4 regions of the Providencia sp. LY12 genome follow, and region 4 is predicted to be linked to each of the others. Evidence: predicted binding sites of a transcription regulator. Region 4 holds the regulator's gene; each other region holds the start of a gene.
The links. The regulator Fur, encoded in region 4, represses iron uptake genes when iron is present. The targets are predictions, from matches to a motif close to ATAATAATGAGAACNACTATCAA.
Positions count from the first base shown of each region.

Region 1: a site for Fur is predicted at 2,806-2,828, ahead of exbB (tonB-system energizer ExbB). Genes of this name have one in related genera too.
Region 2: a site for Fur is predicted at 2,215-2,237, ahead of ACY3ZI_RS09635 (TonB-dependent receptor domain-containing protein). Genes of this name have one in related genera too.
Region 3: a site for Fur is predicted at 2,455-2,477, ahead of ACY3ZI_RS01025 (TonB-dependent receptor domain-containing protein). Genes of this name have one in related genera too.

Region 1 covers NZ_CM172594.1:828,913-834,803, forward strand. The annotation lists gene ACY3ZI_RS03675 (PhzF family phenazine biosynthesis protein) at 1-490, opposite strand, end outside; gene ACY3ZI_RS03680 (DedA family protein) at 628-1,302, opposite strand; gene metC (cystathionine beta-lyase) at 1,441-2,625, opposite strand; gene exbB (tonB-system energizer ExbB) at 2,979-3,920, shown strand; gene exbD (TonB system transport protein ExbD) at 3,926-4,357, shown strand; gene yedE (selenium metabolism membrane protein YedE/FdhT) at 5,716-5,891, shown strand, end outside.
Region 2 covers NZ_CM172594.1:2,019,081-2,024,971, reverse strand. The annotation lists gene ACY3ZI_RS09635 (TonB-dependent receptor domain-containing protein) at 1-2,004, opposite strand, end outside; gene mdtH (multidrug efflux MFS transporter MdtH) at 2,551-3,756, shown strand; gene ACY3ZI_RS09625 (lipoprotein) at 3,796-4,356, shown strand; gene ACY3ZI_RS09620 (YnfC family lipoprotein) at 4,468-5,196, opposite strand; gene ACY3ZI_RS09615 (TorD/DmsD family molecular chaperone) at 5,273-5,833, opposite strand.
Region 3 covers NZ_CM172594.1:237,135-243,025, reverse strand. The annotation lists gene ACY3ZI_RS01035 (DHA2 family efflux MFS transporter permease subunit) at 1-845, opposite strand, end outside; gene emrA (multidrug efflux MFS transporter periplasmic adaptor subunit EmrA) at 850-2,022, opposite strand; gene ACY3ZI_RS01025 (TonB-dependent receptor domain-containing protein) at 2,499-4,550, shown strand; gene ACY3ZI_RS01020 (alpha/beta hydrolase) at 4,566-5,501, shown strand; gene ACY3ZI_RS01015 (acyl carrier protein) at 5,566-5,826, opposite strand; gene ACY3ZI_RS01010 (hypothetical protein) at 5,836-5,891, opposite strand, start outside.
Region 4 covers NZ_CM172594.1:1,495,059-1,500,949, reverse strand. The annotation lists gene ACY3ZI_RS06920 (type I secretion system permease/ATPase) at 1-495, shown strand, start outside; gene ybfE (LexA regulated protein) at 669-962, shown strand; gene fldA (flavodoxin FldA) at 1,117-1,644, shown strand; gene fur (ferric iron uptake transcriptional regulator) at 1,874-2,320, shown strand; gene ACY3ZI_RS06900 (bactofilin family protein) at 2,752-3,273, shown strand; gene ansB (L-asparaginase 2) at 3,450-4,493, opposite strand; gene ycaO (30S ribosomal protein S12 methylthiotransferase accessory factor YcaO) at 4,729-5,891, shown strand, end outside.

The DNA.
Region 1 (5,891 bases), 670 kb from region 4:
TTTCAATGGGTAAGCCTGTTTCCGTGATTGTCTCAGTTGGGATACCTAATGCGGCAGCGACGGCATTCACATCAGGTCCTTGGCGGCTAACGGGAAGAGTTTGTTGCATAATGACCCCATCAGCACTGACCGTAACATTTAAAATCCCTGCTTTGGTTTTTTGGGAATAGGTACCTGCGCCCAATTGGTTTAGTGAAAATAGGGTAAAAAAGACCGCCAATGTCGCATGTCCACAAAAGTCCACTTCACTTTCAGGGGTGAAAAAATCCACTTTAAAATCCGTTTTTTCACCTACACTTGCATCGGTATAGACAAACGCCGTTTCGGAAAATCCCACTTGGCGAGCAATCGCAATTTTTTGTGCATCATTGAGTTTCGGGGGATTGAGCACGACTCCTGCGGGGTTTCCACCCGTGTTATTTCGAGTAAATGAGTTTACAAGGTGAACGTCAAGCGTGTGTTTATCTGTAGGCATTACCGAGTTTTGCATAGTGACTCCAAGCTAATTAAGCGCTTTTTTATTATTTATGGGGATGAAAGGGGCGCATATTGAGAGGTAGATGTGGGTTTGTCGCGGCGACCAAACACTAAAATTTGTGTTGGTCGCGTGAAATTTAGGCGTGCAATTTAGCTTTCTTTGCTGCCTTTTAAAGCTTTACGATGTTTCCAGTAGACGATAATGGAGCCAATCAAACCACTGACCAACAGCACAACAGGGATGATCATCAGCGCGGTGATCACGACTTGTTCATGCTCTTTAACGAAAGGAATTTGGTTAACGGCATAGCCCAAAGTCACAATAATACCGACCCACAATAACCCGCTAAGCCAGTTGAATAACTGGAAACGGCGGTGGCTTAAATCGGATAATCCCGCTAACAATGGCAGTAGCGTTCTCACAAATGCCAGAAAGCGCCCGATCAATAATGCATACAAACCTTGTCGGTTAAACATATCATTGGCTTTTTTATGATATTCCTCAGGGAGTTGAGAAAGCCAGCGTTTAACTATCTTCGTTTCGCTTAACCAACGCCCTTGAACAAATCCAAGCCAGCAGCCTAAACTCGCAGCCGTTGCCAACAGCAAGATTGTGGGGAAAAAGTGCAAAACACCTTTGGCAATCAGTGCACCAGAAAGCAGTAAAAGGGTATCACCGGGTAAAAATGCGGCGGGGAGCACGCCATTTTCTAATACAATCACCACAAAGAGTACGGTGTAAATGACCCAGAGAACTTCTGGGTTGGCGAGCTTCATAAAATCGTGTTGCCAAAGTGCCAGTACGATTTCGCGTATGACTTCCATAATCGTTCCTGTATCTGCATAAAGCGAATTATTGGGCTCTATATTACAGGAAAAATGTCAGCCTAGTTTGATTTGTTTGGGTAATTATCTAAAAGGCAGCGATTAACTGCCTAATAATTAAGGAAGGAATGTTGATGTTTAAATACGCGCGAAAGCACGTTGTAAATCATCAATGAGATCTTGCGGGTGTTCTAAGCCGACATGTAGACGGAAAAACGACCCGCTATCAGGCTGATAATCATATTGGCGCATACTGAGTAAATCTTCGGTTTGATAACCAAGGATCAGTGATTCAAACCCGCCCCATGAATACCCCATTTTAAAATGGCTAAAGTGGTCGAGAAAATCGCTGAACTGTTTAGGGGATAACCGCGAATTTAATTGAAACGAAAACAAACCGTTACAGCCACTAAAGTCTCGTTTAAAGAATTCATGCCCAGGGTGGCTCGGAAGTGCAGGATGAAAAACACGTGCCACAGCGGGATGCTCATCTAACCAGTTTGCGACGGCTAAACTGTTCGCTTCATGCTGCTTGAGGCGGGTTGGTAGGGTGTGAAGCCCTCGACCTGCCATGTAAACGGTATCAGGATCGGCGGTTTGCCCCAATAAATATGAATTTTCTCGCAAGGTTTCGATGCAGCGCTGGTTGGCAACAGCGACCCCTAACATGCCATCTGAATGACCATTAATGTACTTTGTCGCGGATTGAATAGAGATATCTACATCAAATAAAAGAGGTTTGAGTAAGACACCCGCAGCCCATGTATTATCGATCATGATAATGATTTCTGGGGATTTTTGACGAATGGCTTTTACGATAGCAGGAAGGTCATGGACTTCCATAGTGATAGAACCTGGCGATTCCAAAAAAACAATTTTGGTATTTGGACGGATTAAATCGGCAATTTTTGCGCCAATCAATGGGTCGAAATAATTCGTTTCAACATTCAAATTAGTGAGTATTTTGTCGCAGAAGTTTTGTGTCGGATCATAAGCAGACCCCGTGACCAGAATATGATCCCCCGCGCTGATAAATGACATAATGGCATTAGTGATCGCTGCTGCACCTGAAGGATAAAGAACACAGCCAGCACCACACTCCAATTCGGTCATCGCTTCTTGGAAAGCAAAATGGGTCTGTGTACCTCGGCGACCATACATTAATACGCCATTTGCGCGATTGCGCACAGCATGCTTTTTATCTTCTACCGAATCAAAAATCACGGAAGAGGTGCGTTGAATAACTGGGTTTACCCCTTTTTGAGTGAATTTAGGGTTTCTACCAAGATGCACGAGCTGGGTTTCTGGTCTTATGTTTGCCATTGAGCTATCCCTTATTTACCGATAGAAAATCAAATGATTGGCTAAGTTATCACCTGACGTTAAATGATTTTGGTCTACCAGAGCAAGAACTAAAGTGGTTAGCTGAATTTTCTTCATTATCAAGCGGCAAATCGAGTCGTCTCTCGAAGGGTTATGTTGATAAGCGACAAAAAATTGCGAATACTAATGATAATTACTATCAATTCGTGGTGTGTTTGATATTATCTGACATCTTGACGAAAAGAGATGAATGCGTGAATCAAATTTCGCTTTTAATGGTTAGTCGATGAATGGCACAATCATCGATATAAATTTTTTTATACAACACAAAATAAGAGAGTAAAGGCCAACTGATGCGTAAATTAACAGCTTCTATTCTATTGGCGATCGGCTTAATGGGCACGGCATCCGCAGAAACAACACCCGCTGTCACACCTACTACACCAGTAGCTAGCCAAGGTTCAACAGCAGCTCCTGCAAATACACCTTCCACAACGGAAGTGACTGCGACTCCTGCAACGACAACTCCAGCAGCAACACCGGAATCTGTCGTGACAAATACGGTAGTGACTGAAAATGTTGAGATTGCGACTGAAGCTCACGGTGGCGGTTTTGATCAGGATTTATCGGTTTGGGGTATGTACCAAAACGCAGATGTTGTTGTAAAAACGGTGATGATTGGTCTGTTACTCGCATCCGTGATTACATGGGCGCTATTTTTATCCAAAGGAAGTGAGATTTTAATTGCACGCCGTCGTTTAAAAGATGAAGCAAAAGCAATTGCAGAAGTAAAATCTCTTGATGAAGCGGTATCTATCGCTGAAGGGTTTAAAGGCAGTAGCATTACGCGCATGTTATTAGCTGAAGCGACAACTGAAAGAGCGCTTTCGGCAAACAGCCAAGATCTTGCGGGTATTAAAGACCGTACAGGTTTCCGTTTAGAAAGAGCGGTTGCTGCAATCAGCCGTTATATGGGACGTGGAAATGGCTATTTAGCAACTATTGGTGCGATTTCTCCATTTGTCGGTCTATTCGGTACCGTGTGGGGGATCATGAACAGCTTCATTGGTATTGCTCACTCTCAAACCACCAACTTAGCGGTTGTTGCTCCAGGGATCGCAGAAGCGCTGCTGGCAACGGCAATCGGTCTTATCGCCGCGATTCCTGCGGTGGTTATCTATAATATTTTTGCTCGTATGATCAACAACTATCGTGGTCAAGTGGGTGATGTTGCTGCACAAGCAGCATTGTTACTGGGGCGTGACCTCGATCTGGCAAACAGCAAAGCAAGGTAATTATTATGGCAATGCGTTTAGGTGACGAACAAGACGATAGCGGTGAAATGCATGAAATCAACGTAACACCGTTTATCGATGTTATGTTGGTTCTGCTGATTATCTTTATGGTTGCAGCGCCACTGGCTACCGTTGATATTAAAGTCGACTTACCTGCTTCCACTGCGAAGCCTCAGCCTCGACCAGAAAAGCCAGTATTCTTAACTGTGAAATCAGATAGTCAGCTATTTATCGGCGAGCAAGCGGTCAGTAAAGAGCAGTTAGGTTCAACCCTTGATCAAGCCACAAACACCAATAAAGAAACCACAATTTTCTTCCAAGCGGATAAAAGTGTGGATTATGAAACGATGATGGATGTAATGAATGCGTTGCGTCAATCGGGGTATCTCAAGATTGGTTTAGTCGGTATGGAAGCAACCGCGGCTAACGCTAAATAGCTAAGTTGTTTCACGTAATCATGCGTTTTATCTCTGTATCGCGGGTGACATTTTCACGTTGATGCTTTGAGATAAAACGCATTTTTTTATGCCTATCAATTTTTATTCATCATATCTTTTGCATATTCTTGCAACATTTTTGATAAAAAAATGCCCTCTCTTTATAGTTTCACAAACAAAAGGTTTAATTTTATGCGGAATTTCTTCTGATTTTATTTAAGTTAGAGTGATTTTAAATTCTGCTCACATAAAATCACTTTTAAAAAAGACTTGATAAGGTTAATTGAAAATAAACCATCCATATTGTGCGGGATTATTCATATACAGAGTAATTTTGCTAGATACTCTAATTAGGAGTATCTATTTTGGAGTCTTTTGTGTGAGTTATCATGGAACTTGCTGATTATTAGAATAATCATGAATAAAGGCGATATCATCGTTCAAAATAACAGCAGGGTTAACTCGTTAGATGAAATTAAAACAAAAAGAGAGAATAATAAAAATTATTAATACATTTAACTCTAATTGAAATGATAAAAAAAGCGAGTAAATAAGCTAGGTAATTTTATTAATATAAGTGCTATTAATAAAATTATTTTAAATGTACTTGAACAATGAAATATAAATATGTAATTAGTGTTATAAATGCAAAGTTGATACGTTTATTCGTTTTTTTTGTTCAATGCATTGTTATTTATTGTTTTTTTGACTTTCTGCCAATGCTTCCTAAATAAAATAAAAAAACACTTGCGCAACATTTCATGAGCGCTATAATGCAGCCAATAACATTTGGAAATACTTTTTAATAACTTTTCATCTCGAGTTTTTTATTTTTCAATTTACTAATGCTAGGGAATAAATAAAGTACTAGTTGCTGTTTGATTAGGCTTTATATTAAAAATAAATATAATCAATCATACTCGAGTGTACGATGTTCAGTTGTTAGAAGTAAGTTTGGATGTTATTACTGAAGTCAAATGGGCTGACTTTAGACGACACACAGCAAAATGATGTAATAAAAATATTTCATATTATACTCCTCTATAAATAAGATAAGACTATACTTCCATGCGCCATCATTAAGATGGCGTTTTTTTATGCATATTTATTTATCTTTCAAGCATCAACTGTACCCTCAGAATTTATGTGAAGAATCGGTGATATGCTGTGTGATTAAGCATGTGGTTAAATCAATCTTTCTGAGAGTATTCATAATTTATTATTTAATGATAAAAAGTATCAGAGTATGATGTGCACCTCTTCGCTGTGGGGCATTTAGCTATACACCATGTAGCAACACATCATACAACAGCGAAATTCTTTGCCAGGTACTGGCTTGAAACATTCTGGAAGTAAAAATGACTTGGTCTGAGTTTAAATCTCACTATCTCATCGGTTTTTGGAAACCGTTACCTGCGGTGATTGCGGCAGGTATCTTATCGACTTATTATTTTGGTTTAACAGGCACTTTTTGGGCTGTAACCGGTGAGTTTACTCGCTGGGGCGGGCATATCATGCAGCTATTTGGTGCGCA
Region 2 (5,891 bases), 520 kb from region 4:
ACCTGTTTGTAGTTTTTGATCAAACATTTTCACCCCAACAATTCCAGTCACAACCTTTTTCGATGGGATCCGTGAAGGTGATAACCCCCAAGCAAACCCAACAGAATTACATGCGGTTGGGAGACGACCTAGCTCCATTTCATCTCTTGAACATAACTCAGAATTGTTATAAAAAGTCGCATCGAATGAACCAAATGCGTAATTAGAATCGTATTTCAGTTCAATTTCATAACCTGAGAGTTTAAAGCTGTCATAGTTTTTCATCACCACATATGGAGAATAAACTCCCGTTGGGTTTACACCTTGAGAAAGATACCCTTTAATATCATTATTAAAATAAGCCACACGTAATTCAGTATTATCTTCATCAAATATAAGATTTTCTTTTTCTACATTCATCCCAACTTCAAATGATTTAGCATGCTCTGGTTTTAATGGAACATCCGGAGAATACGAATAGGTTTGTCCTGATGCAGTGCTCTCGAATAAACTCGGTTCTCTATAGCTATCAGAATATTTTGTATAAATATCAAATTCGTCAGTTACATGGAAACGCAGTTCACCCATTAAATCATTTTTTGGACCATAGCTAGTACTTTTACCTAAAACATGGTCATCAACATCGAAAGCGTGAATACGCCACCCGACTAAAGTACTCACCCACTCCCCTTGATATGCCATATTGGTAAAGACGGATTTATTCGTTCCTTTAGCATTACGCGTTACAGAGTCTAATTCCTCACCGGGTATTGTTCCTTCTGGAGTCCAAATCGGTTGATAGGTTTTAGTCAATGGCTTTGATTTTTGTTGCATATATTCCACACCGTAAGTGATATCGATAGGATAATCTGCAAACTCAGACGTATTTTCTAAATTAAAGCCCACTCGCTCATCAGTGTAGCGGTGCTGATATTGATTACCATAGTGCGCGGTAACATCATCCGTTGTGCCATTACGTTGTTTAAATTTCCCTTTTGTCCACCATACGCCTAAATTCATATCTACCCATAATGAATCGGGTTTATAAGAATAATTTAAAGAGGCAGTATCAATATCTGCGGTGCCTAAAGACCACTGTGGCATTTTCCCATCGTATTGATACCAATACGCCGCTAAAACCTCACCTGCTTTTTGTTCATGATGGCGGTAATTTAATTCAATACTTGAGTATGGGTTAAGATAAATATTGGTTTTTAATAATGTTGACTGGCTTTCATAACTGGTATTAACCACTTCTTGCCCTGGCTTAATAGGAGCATCTGTATTTTCGTATTTATGATAACCATTTTTACCGGCGAAGAAGTTCCCTTGTTTTCTATCACTATGTGCCAGTAATATATCAAATTTATCATTTCGATATGCAACCCCTGTCGTGATAGAGCCATTATTAAAATGTGAATTTTTAACGCCATTTGAAACACGATATCCAGATTCTCCTTTCTCATCTGAAGCGATAGTTGGGCGTCGGTTATTATTGTAAATATTCCCCTTAAATAAGAAACCAAATTGGTCACCTTGAGGAATAATACTGTTTGCTGATAATGTTTTTAATTTAACCGTACCTCCGATGGCTCCTCCTGAGAATTTACTCATAGAAGCCCCTTTTTCGATTTCAATTGTATCGATTAAATCCATATCCACATAAGTTCTATCTGTACTTCCTTGGTAACCACGCCATGTATTGGTTGATTGCAAACTGCCATCAATAATAATTGGCACTCGTCCATTCCCTTGTAACCCCCGAATACCAATATCTAATGCACCCGCTTCATTTCGTGCATTATTAACTTGTAATGAAGTTTTATTAGCAAATATATCTGAATTGGTTGTTCCTCTTACGGTAGAAATATCATTGGCGTCTATTTGCTTGCTATTTGGCTTTATTTTGCTGGCTGTGACGAGAAGTTTATCTTTTTGAGTCGAAATATTGGTTTGATTTGCTAAGGCTGTATTTGTAGAACATATAATAATTAAACTAATTATACTTTTATTTTGAAATATCATTTAAGTAATGCCTTCATTAATTAATGATGATTAAATAGACGTGACGAAATAGCGTATAAAAATATGAGGATATATTTTTTATACTTTTCAATTTATGCATTTAAAGTAAATTTAAGTGCAATGCCATAGATGTAACTCATTCGAAAAACCTTATTTATTGAATGGTTACGTACTCATTTCCCTTACAAATATTAACAAGCCTTGAAATATACATTAATGATAATAATTATCAAGATCAAAATGAGTATCATTATCATTTATGTAATCATCTAGCGAGCGCAGCCAACCCCCCTATAATGGGAAATATCTTCCCACCCTAAATCCTAAATAGTTCACATTAGAGGTAGGCGGCAAGTGAGTGAGTCCCTTGGAGCATACATCAGTATGTGACGAGGGCGAACGAACGTAGCCAACACCCCTATAATGGGAAATATGACGGATTTATCGATAAAAAAATATCATGGTGCATATACCATCATTCCCGCCAAACTCCTGATACTATTAATAAGAATCATTCCTTCCGTTACTATTTTTTTATGGTGTTTCATGGCGCAGGTATCACGGGCAAGAAGCCTCGGCAAATATTTCCTTTTACTCGATAATATGCTGGTTGTTCTTGGCTTTTTCGTGGTTTTCCCTTTAATTTCAATTCGCTTTGTTGAGCAGCTTGGCTGGGCAGCTGTGGTGGTTGGGTTTGCCCTTGGATTACGCCAATTTGTGCAGCAAGGATTTGGGATTTTTGGGGGAGCTATTGCCGACCGATTTGGTGCAAAACCGTTAATTATTATTGGGATGCTGTTGCGTGCCGCAGGCTTTGTGTTGATGGCTTTGGCTTATGACCCTTGGGTGTTATGGCTTTCTTGTATATTGTCTGCCCTTGGGGGCACCTTGTTTGACCCTCCTCGTACCGCTTTAGTGATTAAATTGACCCGCCCTTATGAGCGTGGGCGTTTTTACTCATTATTATTTATGCAGGACAGCGCTGGCGCGGTGATTGGGGCATTAATTGGTAGCTGGCTTTTACAGTATGACTTCCACTATGTTTGCTGGGCTGGCGCGGCAGTGTTTGTGATTGCGGCTCTACTTAATGCTTGGCTACTTCCTGCTTATCGCATTTCCACCATCAAAGCCCCTATTCGTGATGGGATGCGTCGAGTCTTGAAAGACACCCGCTTTGTGACTTATGTGATCACGCTTTCTGGCTACTTTATGCTGTCAGTACAAGTAATGCTGATGTTTCCTATCGCCGTTAACGAATTGGCTGGCACACCAACGGCGGTGAAATGGATGTATGCTATTGAAGCGGCAATTTCCCTAACACTGCTTTATCCAATTGCCCGTTGGAGCGAAAAACATTTTCGCTTAGAGCAACGTTTGATGGCAGGGTTATTTTTAATGAGCCTGAGTATGTTCCCTATCGGTATGACCACATCGGTCAATATTTTGTTTGTGTTGATTGGGATTTTCTATTTAGGCACTATCACCGCCGATCCTGCTCGTGAAACCCTGAGCGCATCCCTTGCCGACCCTCGCGCCCGTGGCAGTTATATGGGCTTTAGCCGACTCGGTCTTGCGCTAGGCGGTGCAGTTGGTTATACCGGTGGCGGTTGGATGTACGATATTGGGCACCAATGGAATATACCTCAACTTCCTTGGTTCTTGCTCGGCACTATTGGTTTTATCACCTTATGGGCGCTTCATCGCCAATTTAACCGTAAAAAAATTGAAACAGTCATGTTGAGCGGGCAGTAATACGTTACACTTGGGTTATTACTGTATAAAGGAGTGATTATGAAAAACATTTTCTTGGCATCTATCTTTGGATTGCTATTTATTCTCACGGGTTGTGACAAATTAACCGAATTTACTATCAGTGAATCACAAATTAACAGTTACCTTGCGACCAAGGTTAAGTACGAAAATAATATCGGCATTACTGGGTTTGCAGATGCGGATATCACCTTGCATAACTTACAATCAGAAATTGGTCGTAGCGAACCGGGTATTATTGCATTAAAAGGCGAAGCCACTGTCACAATGAATTCACTACTTGGTGCTGCGGCGGCCGATATTGCATTGACCTTAACCGCGCGCCCTGTTTTTGATGCACAAACAGGCTCTATCTATTTGAAAGAGCTGAAAATTACCCAATATAAAATTACACCCGAAAATATGGAAACCGCCATTTCTGTGGTGATCCCGTATTTAAATAGCTCCCTTGAGACCTTCTTCGCGACTCAGCCTGTCTATGTGCTCAACCCAGATAATAGCGCCGCAGAAGCGACCGCGAAAAAACTCGCTAAAGGTTTAGAAATCAAGCCGGGTAAATTAGTTATTCCAATGGTTGATTAATTGACCATAAATATTTTTGATTGATAAATTGATAATCTAAAAATGAAAAAAGCAACCTTTCTAGTCGGTTGCTTTTTTATTGGAATGCCATTTATTTTTAATACTAAAAAGTCACTCGTAATAACTCGTTTTGTATTCAAAATCGAATTTTTCTACCCGTCCATCACTGTATGTCACCACACTGGTACATACAGTTGGGTTTTTATGATCATCATAATGCGTGCATTTTTGAGTAGTTTCGACAAACGGTTGCTGATTTTTCGTCGTATGAAAAAGAATTTTAGTGACTAAGCCATTAGTGAAAAAGTATTCATTTTTTGTATTAATAACTTCATTTTCATCAAAATATGTCGTTTCTATCGGTAAAAAATGTTCACCATAAACAAATGTCGCTATCTCTTTCTTCCCTTGAGTGATCTTATTAACAAGACCATCACGGTAATAATATTTCCAATCTTGCAGTTCTCCGGTTTGTAAATTGCACATCTTATCGATGCCATAACCTTTGAATTTTTGTTTATCTACTAAGTAATAAAGTTGCTTAAATTTTCTGACAATCACAAATGCTGTTTCACTGTCTCTATTGTAATAACTTAAATTGTTGAGACAACCGTGGAGATTAAAAGACACAGTCACTCTTTTGCTGAGCCCTTTTTCATCGTTCATGATTTGTGTTAATTCTTTTACTTTTCCGTAAAGCGGGTCAAATTGAAATTCAGTACTGTAATTAACCATACGTTTACTGTAGCTAGGTAAATCATTATCCACTTGTGCCAGTGCTAACGGTGAAATAAAGAGCAACATCAAGCCATGAAGTTTTATCGAGGTCATCGTGTCCATCCTTTTAACCTTTGATGAGAAAAGACGTTTCAGCGCCGTCTTCCCCCAATCATTAGTCTTTAAGTGACGGTGTCACTTATTCATCATCATTTTCTGAGTCAGATTCTAACTCATCACGCAGTGCAATTACGGCATCGCGGGTAATTTGCGCTAATGTACGGTAAAACGGTGTTGTCGCGTGAGCCTCAACTTTCCCCAGAAATGCGCCATACCAGCTCAGGATATAGCTGTCGAATAGCTCTTCCTGCGCGGCGGTTTCATCTTCAGCGGCTTGGTCTTCTAGCCATGATGCGGCTAACAGTAGCGCACCAAATGCATCCGTTGGGGCATCCGTTAAGGTCATTCCACGGGTCACTAGGAATTCGCGAATTTCTGCTTCAGTGATTTCTTCATCATAGCGATGAGCAAAAGGCGGAACCGTTGGTTCACTACCAAACATCGCTTGATAATCCGCCGTGATAGCCTTGTGATCCACTGCCTTCGCCATTCTTGCCCACAGTTCATCTTGCTCCAACGGCCATGAGGCTTTGAGCTTATCTTGAGCAATCATATCGATAAGAGGCTTCACAAGCGCATCGTCCGGAGAGCGTTGAAATAAGGTACCTAAAATACGGCAGACGATTGAGAATTCATTCATGGGTTTCTTCCTGTTGGCGATTTTCCTGCAATCACTTTTTCGTGATCATGATGCGATG
Region 3 (5,891 bases), 1.3 Mb from region 4:
ATATACGCCAAACTGACCGAAATTGTCCCGATGGTAAAATTGCGGGATTTAAACAGTGATAATTCGACAATTGGGTTTTTGGAGGTCAGTTCCCAAATAACCATAAACACCAGCGCAATCGTGGAAATCACGGCAAGAATCACAATCTCATTGGACGCTAACCAACCGAGCTCTTTCCCTTTATCCAGCAATACCTGCAAGCAGCCAACACCGACAGATAACAACGCTAAACCGATCACATTGAATGGCACTTTAACCACTGTCGATTCCATTCCCTTGAGGATGATCGAGCCAACAATGATCACGAAGATCCCAAGAGGGATATTCATAAAGAAGATCCAGCTCCAATGGAAGTTATCGCTAATATAGCCGCCAAAAATAGGTCCAAAAACAGGGGCTAAAATAATGGTCATCGACCAAAATGCCAATGCCATATTCTGCATTTTAGGCGGATAACACCGCATGATGAGACTTTGCGAGAGCGGAATAACAGGCCCAGCAACCGCCCCTTGTAGCACACGGAATAAAATCAACATGCCAAGGCTATCGGAAAATCCACACAGTAATGAAAACAGCGTAAACAGTGCCGTTGCCCACAGGAAGACTCTTATTTCCCCAAACCGTTTGGCTAGAAAACCGGAAATCGCGATAGAGATGGCGTTCGATACCCCAAACGAGGTGATCACCCACGTCCCTTGAGAGACAGACACCCCAAGATTTCCCGCAATTGTCGGGATAGCCACGTTAGCAATCGTGGAGTCCAACACCTGCATAAATGTTGCCAGAGACAGGGCGATAGTCGCCCAGACGAGTTTAGCCCCTTTTAGCGGTTGAATATCAGCCATGGGACTAATCCGCGTTATCGCTGATAATGGTGTCGATCACCTGATCCACATCGTTTAACTTCAGCACCAAAACATCACTTTCAAACGCAGGGGTAGTGCGTTGAACTTCTGACAACACGGGGCCATTTTGGTCTTTAATATCGATGGTCACATTCATGGATAAACCGATGCGCAGCGGGTATTTCGCCACTTGCTCAGGGTCTAACTCCACACGAACGGGTAGGCGCTGCACCACTTTGATCCAGTTCCCCGTGGCATTTTGCGCAGGTAGCAATGAGAACGCACTTCCCGTCCCCATATCCAGCCCTACCACGGTGCCTTTGTAACTTACATTGCTACCATAAAAGTCACTGTTAATCGTGACTGGCTGACCGATACGCACATTTTCAAGTTGCGTCTCTTTAAAGTTAGCATCGACCCAAACAGGCTGAACCGGCACAATCGCCATTAACGAGCTTTGTGGGCTGACTTGGGAACCCACTTGCACATTACGGCGAGAAACATACCCCGTCATCGGGCTTTTGATTTCTGTCCGCTGTAGATTGATCCACGCACTGCGCACGCTATCGGCCGCTTGTTGCACCGCTGGCTGGTTTTTCAGTGCCGTATTACGCAACAATGCGCGGTTGGCGTTATATTGTTGAATCGAAATATCCAGCGCTGCTTGCGCCAGTTGCACCGCTTCTTGAGAGTGCTGTAAATCCTCTTTTGAAATCGTCCCACTGCGACCTAATGCGGCACGGCGCTGATAATCTTTTTGCGCTTGTGCAAGTGAAACGCGATTTTGTTGGATTTGGGCTTGGTACTGATCTCCATTGATATACAACTCTTTAGTTTTGCGCACCGTAGATGCTAAATCATGTTTGGCCTGTTCATAAGCCAGTTGCGCATTGGTTTTATCTAATACCACCAGCACATCACCTGCTTTCACCAAGTCGGTATTCTCAAAGTTCACTTGAGTGACATTTCCAGTGGTTTGCGCAACGATAGGGATCTGCAAACCCGACACATAGGCATCATCGGTATATTCTTGAAAACGCAGAACCAAAAACCAATACACGCCATAGGCGACAAACAACAAAACAAAAATAACCGTGGCGATGATCATCCACAGTGTTCTTTTATTTTCTTGTTTCGTTTTTTGATGCTCTTCAATTGAATTTGTCGGTTGTTCCATAATAACTCTCAAGGGAAATAGGCTTTATTTTAGCAATAAAGCTATCTTTACGAACTCATCGTGATAATGCAATAGCCAACTGTTTTATATTAACTAAATATCCATTTTAATTTTTATTTTCTGTTTTAAATCAATATTCAACCTTGTTTTTAAATTAGAAAATTTAAATACAATCAAAAAAAGATGAGATTATTTAAAAATAATAAAAAATATTCTAAATAAGATAACTGTGAATAGTTAAATAATAGTTGGCGTTTATTTCTTTCATTCCCAAATAGTCACTCTCTCGTTTTTCAGCCTATTTCCTACCTTTTGTACGGTTTTTTACTCGCTCTCGTTCCCTCGCACAAAATGTTAACCGTGATCAAACTTTGCCCAAAAAATAGCTCGCTAATTATTTATTTCCTATCGGTATCGGTGCTAATATTCGCAAACATTATGATTATCATTATCATTTCGTTTCGCTAGGGAAAAACATGAAAACGCACTATCACTACTCTTTAATCGCTGCAGGTGTTTGCGCAGCGTTGGCTTCATTTAGCGCCACAGCAGAAGAAAATTCAGACAAAATGATCGTTACGGCATCGGGTTATTCCCAGCAATTACGCGATGCTCCTGCCAGTGTTACCGTTATTACCGCCGAGCAGCTACAAAACAAACCTGTGCGCGACTTAGCCGATGCAGTCAAAGATGTTGAAGGTGTCAGCGTCGTCGGAAGCGCCAATAAACAAGATATTAATATTCGCGGGTTATCCGGCGAATACACCCTGATTTTGGTGGATGGTCGTCGTCAAAATAGCCGTGAATCTCGCCCAAATGGTAGCGGCGGCTTTGAAGCGGGCTTTATGCCGCCTGTTGAAGCTATCGAGCGTATCGAGGTGATCCGTGGTCCTATGTCCTCCCTGTATGGCTCTGATGCTATGGGCGGCGTCATTAACATTATCACCAAAAAAGTGACCAATGAATGGCATGGTAGTGTCACTACGGGCGCAATTATTCAAGAAAATAGCGAAAGCGGCGATTCCATGGACGGTAACTTCTACCTGTCTGGTCCGCTGATCAAAGATAAACTTGGTTTACAACTGTATGGCGGCGGGGATTACCGTAAAGAAGATGAAATTACAGATGGCCATCATAAAAAAGATAATAAAAGCTTAACCGCTAAATTAACTTTTACGCCGATGGAAAATCAAACTTTCTTACTTGAAGCAGGTAGAACAACACAAAAGAGAGAAGAAAACCCAGGTAAATCTCTCGCTGAATATGAAATGCGTGGGTCATCTAAACAATTCAATAAAAAAACTGAAATTTATAATAACCGAAACCATGCCGCACTGACTTATAAAGGTGAGTGGGACTTATTCCATACTGAATTAAGTGTGTATCAAGAAAGTACAAAAAGAAAAACTAAAACAGAAATCAAGAACCCAACAACAAAGCTTAATGAATATCATTACGAAGCTCGGACTCCAGAAATTACAAACACTGTCGTTGATGGAAAGGTAGTTGCGTTTCTACCTGATAATATCCTTACTGTTGGTGGACAATTCCAGCACTCAAAATTAAAGGATAGTTCTCTTGTAGCAAAAGATACGATGGTGAAAACACAGATGAGCGTTGATCAATCTGCGCTCTTTATTGAAGATGAATTCACAGCAACAGAGAATTTGATTCTAACTGGTGGGCTACGACTGGATCACCATGAAACTTATGGTAACCACTGGAACCCTCGGGGCTATGCGATTTACCATCTAACCGATGAAATCACTATTAAAGGCGGGGTATCACAAGCATTCCGCGCACCAACATTGCGTGAAGTTAGTAAAGGCTATGGTACATCGACTGAAGGAGGAAACGGTATTATCTATGGCAACCCTGACCTCAAACCAGAGAAAAGCCTTAGTGAAGAAATTGGGATAGCTTATGACCATGAATCAGGGTTCAACGCTAGCCTAACACTTTTCAATACCGACTTTAAAAACAAGCTTACTAGCTATTCACTTAATAAGTCCGATCCTGCTCATTCTAATCTCACGCTTTATACTTATGACAACGTCGGTGAAGCCAACATTAAAGGGGTAGAAGTGGCAACGGGTATCCCTATCGCTCAAGACTGGAAACTCAGCTTAAACTACACCTATACCGATTCAGAACGTAAAAGTAATGACGAAAAATTAGGGAACGGAACTTCCCTCAAAGGCTATCCACTGGATAAAACGCCGAAGCACTTAGCGAATGCGAAGTTAGATTGGCAATATAGCCCAGATCTCAGCTTATACACCCGAGCGCATTATGAAGGCGAGCAAGTGTGGGCAGCCCAACGTAATGGGTCAAAATATCCTCGTTACCGTAGCGCCTATACCACCATGGACGTAGGAGCAACCTATCAACTATTCAAGAACACCAAATTAAACCTTGCGGTATTGAATATTGGTAATGAGAAAGCGTCTAGCATTGAAAAAAAATACGGTAACTGGGATGTTGAAGATGGTCGCCGTTACTGGGCGAATGTCAACGTGACATTCTAATCCCTGATTGCGGGTATGATGCTTATCGCTGATTACCCGCTGATCCTTTTTAGTTCGATGGCAATCCCAATGATAAAAAAACGGTTTATAGCGAGTCTCTTGATGTGTATCGCAAGTATGTGTATCGCAAGCAATACTTGGGCGCGTCCCAACCCGAATATTCCTGAATTCGATGCGCGTGTGGCGGACGTATATACGGTGCAGCATCATGACATGCGCAATGGTCAGCGCGAGCTGCGTATCTACAGCGCCGTTCCACAGCATATTTCAGGAAAACGTCCCGTGCTGTTTATGTTAGACGGGAACGGCCTGTACCCGCTCGCGGTCAATCAGGCTGCGCAGCAATTTTCCCCTGAAAAATTACCGATTATTATTGGTATCGGCTATCCCAGCCCTGAGGCATTCCCCAAGAAAGAACGCACATACGACTACACACCGAAAGTTGCTGGCGACGCATTCCAACACGGTGGTGGTTCGGAATCTCTGTACCAGTTTCTCACCTTCACCATTCGCCCATGGGCTGAGCAGCAGTTCCCGATAGATATCCAGCGTGAAACCTTATTTGGGCACTCATTTGGTGGCTTATTCACCCTGATGGCGTACCAAGACCACCCTGCGGATTTCCAGCATTTTGTCGCGGCAAGCCCGTCATTATGGTGGGGGGAAGGAAAAATGGTGAATTTAGATAAGTTAACGCGCCCATCGAAGGCATCGCCACTAGATATCACCCTCGGAGAGTTAGAAGAGACACCGGATTTAAGCCGTTTAACCGATGAGCAAAAGCTAAATTATCAAACGCGCAAAAGTTGGATTTCCCCGCGTGAAGTGTGTGAAGCCATAAACAGCCCTCAACGGGTTTGTGATTTCACCTTATTTGCGGGCAAAACTCATGGTAGCGTCATTCCTGATGCCATCAAGAAAGCGTTGGAAATTGCCACATCCGAGCCATAAAAAACTCAGTCTCCTGCCCAAAGCACGAAACCGAGTTGTTATTGATGAAAACTGACAAGACGACTTAGCTGCCTGTGGTGGCGCTAACGAGGTAATCCACAATATCTTGTAAGCGTCGCCACTTCATCCACACCTCATCCTTTAATGGCTGTTCGGTATATTCCTCTATCGCCGCAATCAATTCCAACAGCTCTAAAGAATCGATATGCACATCGGCAATCAGCTCTGCATCCATGGAATAGGTTTTGTTGATACCTGAATACTCACGAATTTGCTGAAGATGGCGTTCTAGCCATTGCTGCGCAATATCTTGTTGTGTGGTCATGTCATTACCTTATGGAAAACGTTTGGCGTTATCGTTATACCGCTCGACTTCCGCTTGGTTTGCTC
Region 4 (5,891 bases):
CGCCGAATGAGTGTCGTCCTTCAAGAAAGCACCCTTTTTGTAGGAACAATTGCAGAAAATATCCGATTAAGTTACCCACAAGCGAGCGAACAGCAATTAATCCATGCAGCAAAACTGGCGGGAGCCTATGAGTTTATTATGTCTCTGCCTGAAAACTTTAATTATCATTTATCTGAAAAAGGATTAAATCTCTCTGGTGGTCAACGTCAGCGTATTGCGCTTGCTCGGGCTTTAATTACTGAACCTGATATTTTAATTCTCGATGAGGCCACTTCTGCGCTGGATTATGAATCAGAATCCGCCATCATGAAAAGCATGCCGTTAATCACGCAAGGCAGAACTGTGATTAGCATTGCGCATCGTCTCAATACCATTATGAACGCCGATAAAATTTACGTGATACGAAATGGTGAGGTCGCCGAAGCGGAAACTCATCAGAACCTTCTAAAACTGAATGGCCTTTATGCCAATTTATGGCAACAACAGACGCGTTAACCTGAATAAAAAAGCATCACTTACTCTTTGGGTGATGCTTTTTTCTTAAAAGTGCTTTTTTTTTAATCTATTAAATGAATTAGCGGGGTATGCACCTATGGTACTAGGGGTTCAGCTAGGGTATCATTGCCCGCTGAATTACTGGCACACCCCTTCCGTTAGCAATAGTAGATATGGCAAAAGAACAAACTGACCGCACCACACTGGATTTGTTCGCAGAAGAACGCAGGCCTGGGCGACCAAAAACTAGCCCGTTGTCGCGGGATGAACAATTACGAATCAATAAACGAAATCAGCTAAAACGGGACAAAGTCAAAGGGCTACGTCGAGTTGAGCTGAAATTAAATGAAGACGCTGTCGCGGTCTTAAACCAATTAGCTGAAGAGAAAAACATAAGCCGAAGTGAGCTAATTGAAGAAATTTTGATGGCTCAACTTGAGCAGGTTAGTGAGACAATTGATCACTAGCCGTATCTGGGTAAATCACACAAATTTGACAGACTAACACTGTTTTTTTCGCCAAAATAAGGCGCAAAATTTTACCTATTTTCGTTCTATTTTTAGTTCTAGCAGAATCGGTAATTTATACTCTCTACTAGAAAAACAAGAGGTTAATCACTTTATGGCAGTTATAGGCATTTTCTTCGGAAGTGACACAGGTAACACAGAAAATATTGCCAAAATGATCCAAGAAAGATTAGGCAAAGATGTTGCAGAAGTTCACGATATTGCTAAATGCAGCAAAGAAGATATCGAAGCGTTTGATATCCTACTTCTTGGCATCCCTACGTGGTACTACGGTGAAGCTCAGTGTGATTGGGATGATTTCTTCCCAACATTGGAAGAAATTGATTTTGACGGCAAGCTTGTCGCACTGTTTGGTTGTGGAGACCAAGAAGACTACGCAGAATATTTCTGTGATGCGATGGGAACTATCCGTGACATCATTGAGCCGCGTGGTGCAGTGATCGTCGGTCATTGGCCAACTGAAGGCTACCACTTTGAAGTTTCTAAAGGTATGGCGGACGATAACCACTTTATCGGTCTTGCTATCGATGAAGATCGTCAACCAGAACTGACCGAAGAGCGTGTTGACGCTTGGGTTAAACAAATCTCTGAAGAGATGTCTCTGGCTGAAATCCTTGGCTAATAATGACATAGATTGTCAATTAAAAGCGGGAGCCATTCGATATGATGGATTAATCCCTCTATCTAATGAACTCGCTTTTAAGAACGAATCAAAATAATGAGACAATGCATGGTTTCTATTTTTATTTTCCATGCCTATAATTGTAAATCAGTTTAGAAGACAACTGGATTTTTGTTAAAAACGTCTCATTATTGTTAAATTTATGATTTAAAATACAGGACAAGCCCGCATGACAGACAATAATAAAGCATTGAAAAATGCAGGACTCAAAGTCACTCTTCCAAGATTAAAGATTTTGGAAGTACTTCAGGAGCCTGAGTGCCATCACGTCAGTGCGGAAGATCTCTACAAAAAGCTGATTGATATTGGTGAAGAAATCGGGTTAGCCACTGTTTACCGCGTATTAAACCAATTTGATGATGCTGGTATTGTGACTCGTCACAATTTCGAAGGTGGAAAATCCGTATTTGAATTAACTCAGCAACACCACCATGACCACTTGATCTGTTTAGATTGTGGCAAGGTTATCGAATTCACTGACGAATCAATTGAAAAGCGTCAGCATGACATCGCTGCTCGTCACGGTATCAAACTCTCTAACCACAGTTTATATTTGTACGGTCACTGTGCTGAAGGCGATTGTCGTGAAAATAGTGCTGCGCACGAAGCTAAATAATGACTTAATCAGGCGCGAATAACTAAAAGCGCGCTTTATTTAATGAATCATTTAATGTTAATTATACCCACTTAATGTTTATTAGTGGGTATTTTTATTTGAACATACTTAACATTTCCCTATTTCTGCTCTTTAGCTGAAAATTAGCGACTATTTTTTAAAAATACATAGCTTTATTTCTTCAGATAAAACCAAAATCATCCTCTATTCTTTAATTTGTTATGTGCTATTTTAATTTATACTAATTATCAAATTTGTGTGTAAGAGATTAAGGAATGAAGAAAACATATCTGTTTTTGAACATAAGTTTTTTCTTCTGGTTTCTTACTTTGATAGCGTGGTTTTTTAGATATACCATCGTGGCATCCGTTGCCTTTATATCTTCGATCATTTGTTTAGTTTTATACTTCAATTACAAAAAGGTTAGTCGCATGTTCAATAAAAAACAAAGCAAACCAGAACCCACTCCCACTATCAATAAAGAAGAAATCATGCAGCAAATTGCTGAGGAAAAAATGCAAGTATCGTCACCAATGATCAGCGAAGAAAAAACCAATACTATCATCGCCAAAGATGTTGTATTTGAAGGCAATATTACCTCCAATGAACAGGTTCATATCTATGGCACAGTCATTGGCAACATTGCTGGTAAAAATAATACCGTTAAAATCATGCAAAATGGTCAAGTTACCGGCAATATCACCAGCAATGAGTTGTGGGTAAACGGTAAAGTGGAAGGGGAATGTATTTCAGAAACCATTAGTATTGATACTAATGGTGAAATCTACGGCACGATTCGCTATTCAAATTTATCCATCAAAAAAGGCGGAATTTTTTCTGGTTTAGCAGAAGTCAAATCTGCGGTTAAATCAGAAGGTAATGTTGCCGTATTTAAAGAAAAATCCAAACAAGGAAAACCAGAAGCTCAAACACCTGACGTGGGTTCTTTATAATTAAATTTGTTAAATAGATGATATAGAATTGCTCGATAATAACTGATTTACCTTATTTATAGGTATTTATTGTCGAGTTATTTTGATTATACAAATTAACTCATCCCCAAAAGAACACGGCTTATACGTAATAAAAATAGAATAAAGGCGACATCTCTGCCGCCTATTATTAAATATTAATATTGTTCAAACATCTCTTGGATTTTTTTCGGATCTTTCGTTTGTGTTAATGCTAATTGCAGTAATACACGAGATTTTTGTGGATTCAATCTTTCAGATGCTACAAACCCATATTCATTATCATTCACTTCTGCGTTTCGCGTTGTATAGCCCGTCGGTACACGGCTAGAACGCACCACGACAACATCATCTTTCGCTGCATTGGCTAATGCATCAAAAATAGTTTTGTACATATTCCCGTTACCAACACCAGCACTCACAATACCTTTAGCGCCTTCTTCGCGCAGTGCTTTTACTGGTGCTGAAGATGCATTCGCATAGTTATAGACAATACCCACTTCCGGTAATTTATCTAACTTACTGACATCAAAAACAGGTTTATCACCACGAGGCTGAGGTGCTTGATAATAGGTGACTTTACCATCATGAATATAACCTTCTGCCCCCGCATTCACGGCATCAAAGGCTTGAACTTCTGTTGTGCTCATTTTCATGACATTGCGACCTTGGATCACTTTGTCATTCATCGCCATCAGCACGCCACGCTCTCCTGCAGATTTATCAGATGCTAATACGACAGCATTGTATAGGTTCAATGGACCGTCAGCGCCCAAAGCCGTGGAAGGACGCATTGCCCCCACCATCACAATCGGTTTTTTGCAGGCAGTAGTTAAATCAAGGAAAAAGGCTGTTTCCTCCATGGTGTCAGTACCATGAGTGATCACAAAGCCATCAGTTTTATTACAATCTTGATTAATTTTTTTGGCGAGAGTTAACCAAACTTGGTCATTCATATCTTGAGAACCGATATTCACCAGCTGCTCACCACTCAGGTTAGCAATTTTTTTAGTCTCTGGTACTGCATTGAGTAAAGAGTCAATTCCTACTTTCCCTGCTTGGTAGCTTGAACCTGTTGCAGATTCGCCACCACCCGCAATGGTTCCACCCGTTGCCAACACCGTAATATTCGGTTGTGCGAATGCGGATGCAGCAAACAGTGAAACCAGTGTGGCTAACAGCGCTTTATTTCGGTTTTTCATCCTATTTTCCTTTAACTAAAATTAACGAGCATAATATTAAAAATAAACTCACGTTATTATGTGGATTTAATCTGAGAGTTTTGTGATCGACTTTGTCATTTTAGTAAATTTTAATTTTTTGCTATTTTTCTGTCTTGAATAAAAAGCGTGAGCTCAACATAAAAAGCGTGAGCCCTAGGCAAAAAGTCCGTATCATAGCCGCTATCTGAAACAAGCCATTTACAAGTGACTGACAATGAGCCAAACATTTATTCCCGGCAAAGATGCCGCACTCGAAGACTCCATTGATGCATTCCAAACCAAACTGAAAAATTTAGGATTCGATATCGAAGAAGCCTCTTGGCTGAATCCGGTTCCAAATGTTTGGTCCGTTCATATTCGTGACAAAGAGTGCCCGCTGTGCTTTACCAACGGTAAAGGCGCAAGTAAAAAAGCGGCTTTAGCCTCTGCTCTCGGTGAATATTTTGAGCGTTTATCCACCAACTATTTCTTCGCAGATTTCTATTTAGGTAAATCCATCGCTGAGGGGGATTTCGTTCATTATCCTAATGAGAAATGGTTCCCGTTAACTGAAGATGATAGCCTGCCAGCCGGTTTGCTGGATGAGCGCTTGGTTGCTTTCTATGATCCTGACAATGCACTCGCAGGAAGCCAGCTGATTGACCTGCAATCAGGTAATGAAGAACGCGGTATTTGTGCCCTGCCATTTACACGTCAATCTGATAACAGCACCGTCTATATTCCAATGAATATCGTCGGCAACTTGTATGTGTCTAATGGAATGTCAGCCGGAAACACCGCAAACGAAGCCCGTGTACAAGGGTTATCCGAAGTGTTCGAGCGCTTTGTTAAAAATAAAATTATTGCCGAAAGCATTAGTTTACCAACGATCCCTACCGATGTGATGGCTCGCTACCCTGGTGTAGTCGCAGCGATTGAAACACTGGAAAACGAAGGCTTCCCTATCTTCTGTTACGACGCCTCTTTGGGTGGACAATTCCCAGTCATCTGCGTGGTGCTGTTTAACCCACAGAACGGGACTTGTTTTGCCTCTTTCGGCGCGCACCCTGATTTTGGTGTTGCCTTAGAGCGTACAGTCACTGAATTACTGCAAGGTCGTGGACTGAAAGATTTGGACGTGTTTAACGCCCCAACCTTTGATGATGAAGAAGTTGGTGAGCACACAAACTTAGAAACTCACTTTATCGATTCTAGCGGTTTAATTAGCTGGGATATGTTTAAAGACGATGCAGATTATCCATTCGCAGACTGGAGCTTTAAAGGCACCACGACAGAAGAATTTGCAACGTTAATGGCAATCTTCAACAAACTTGACGCAGAAGTGTATATCGCTGATTACAGTCATTTAGGTGTGTATGCCTGCCGTATTTTAGTACC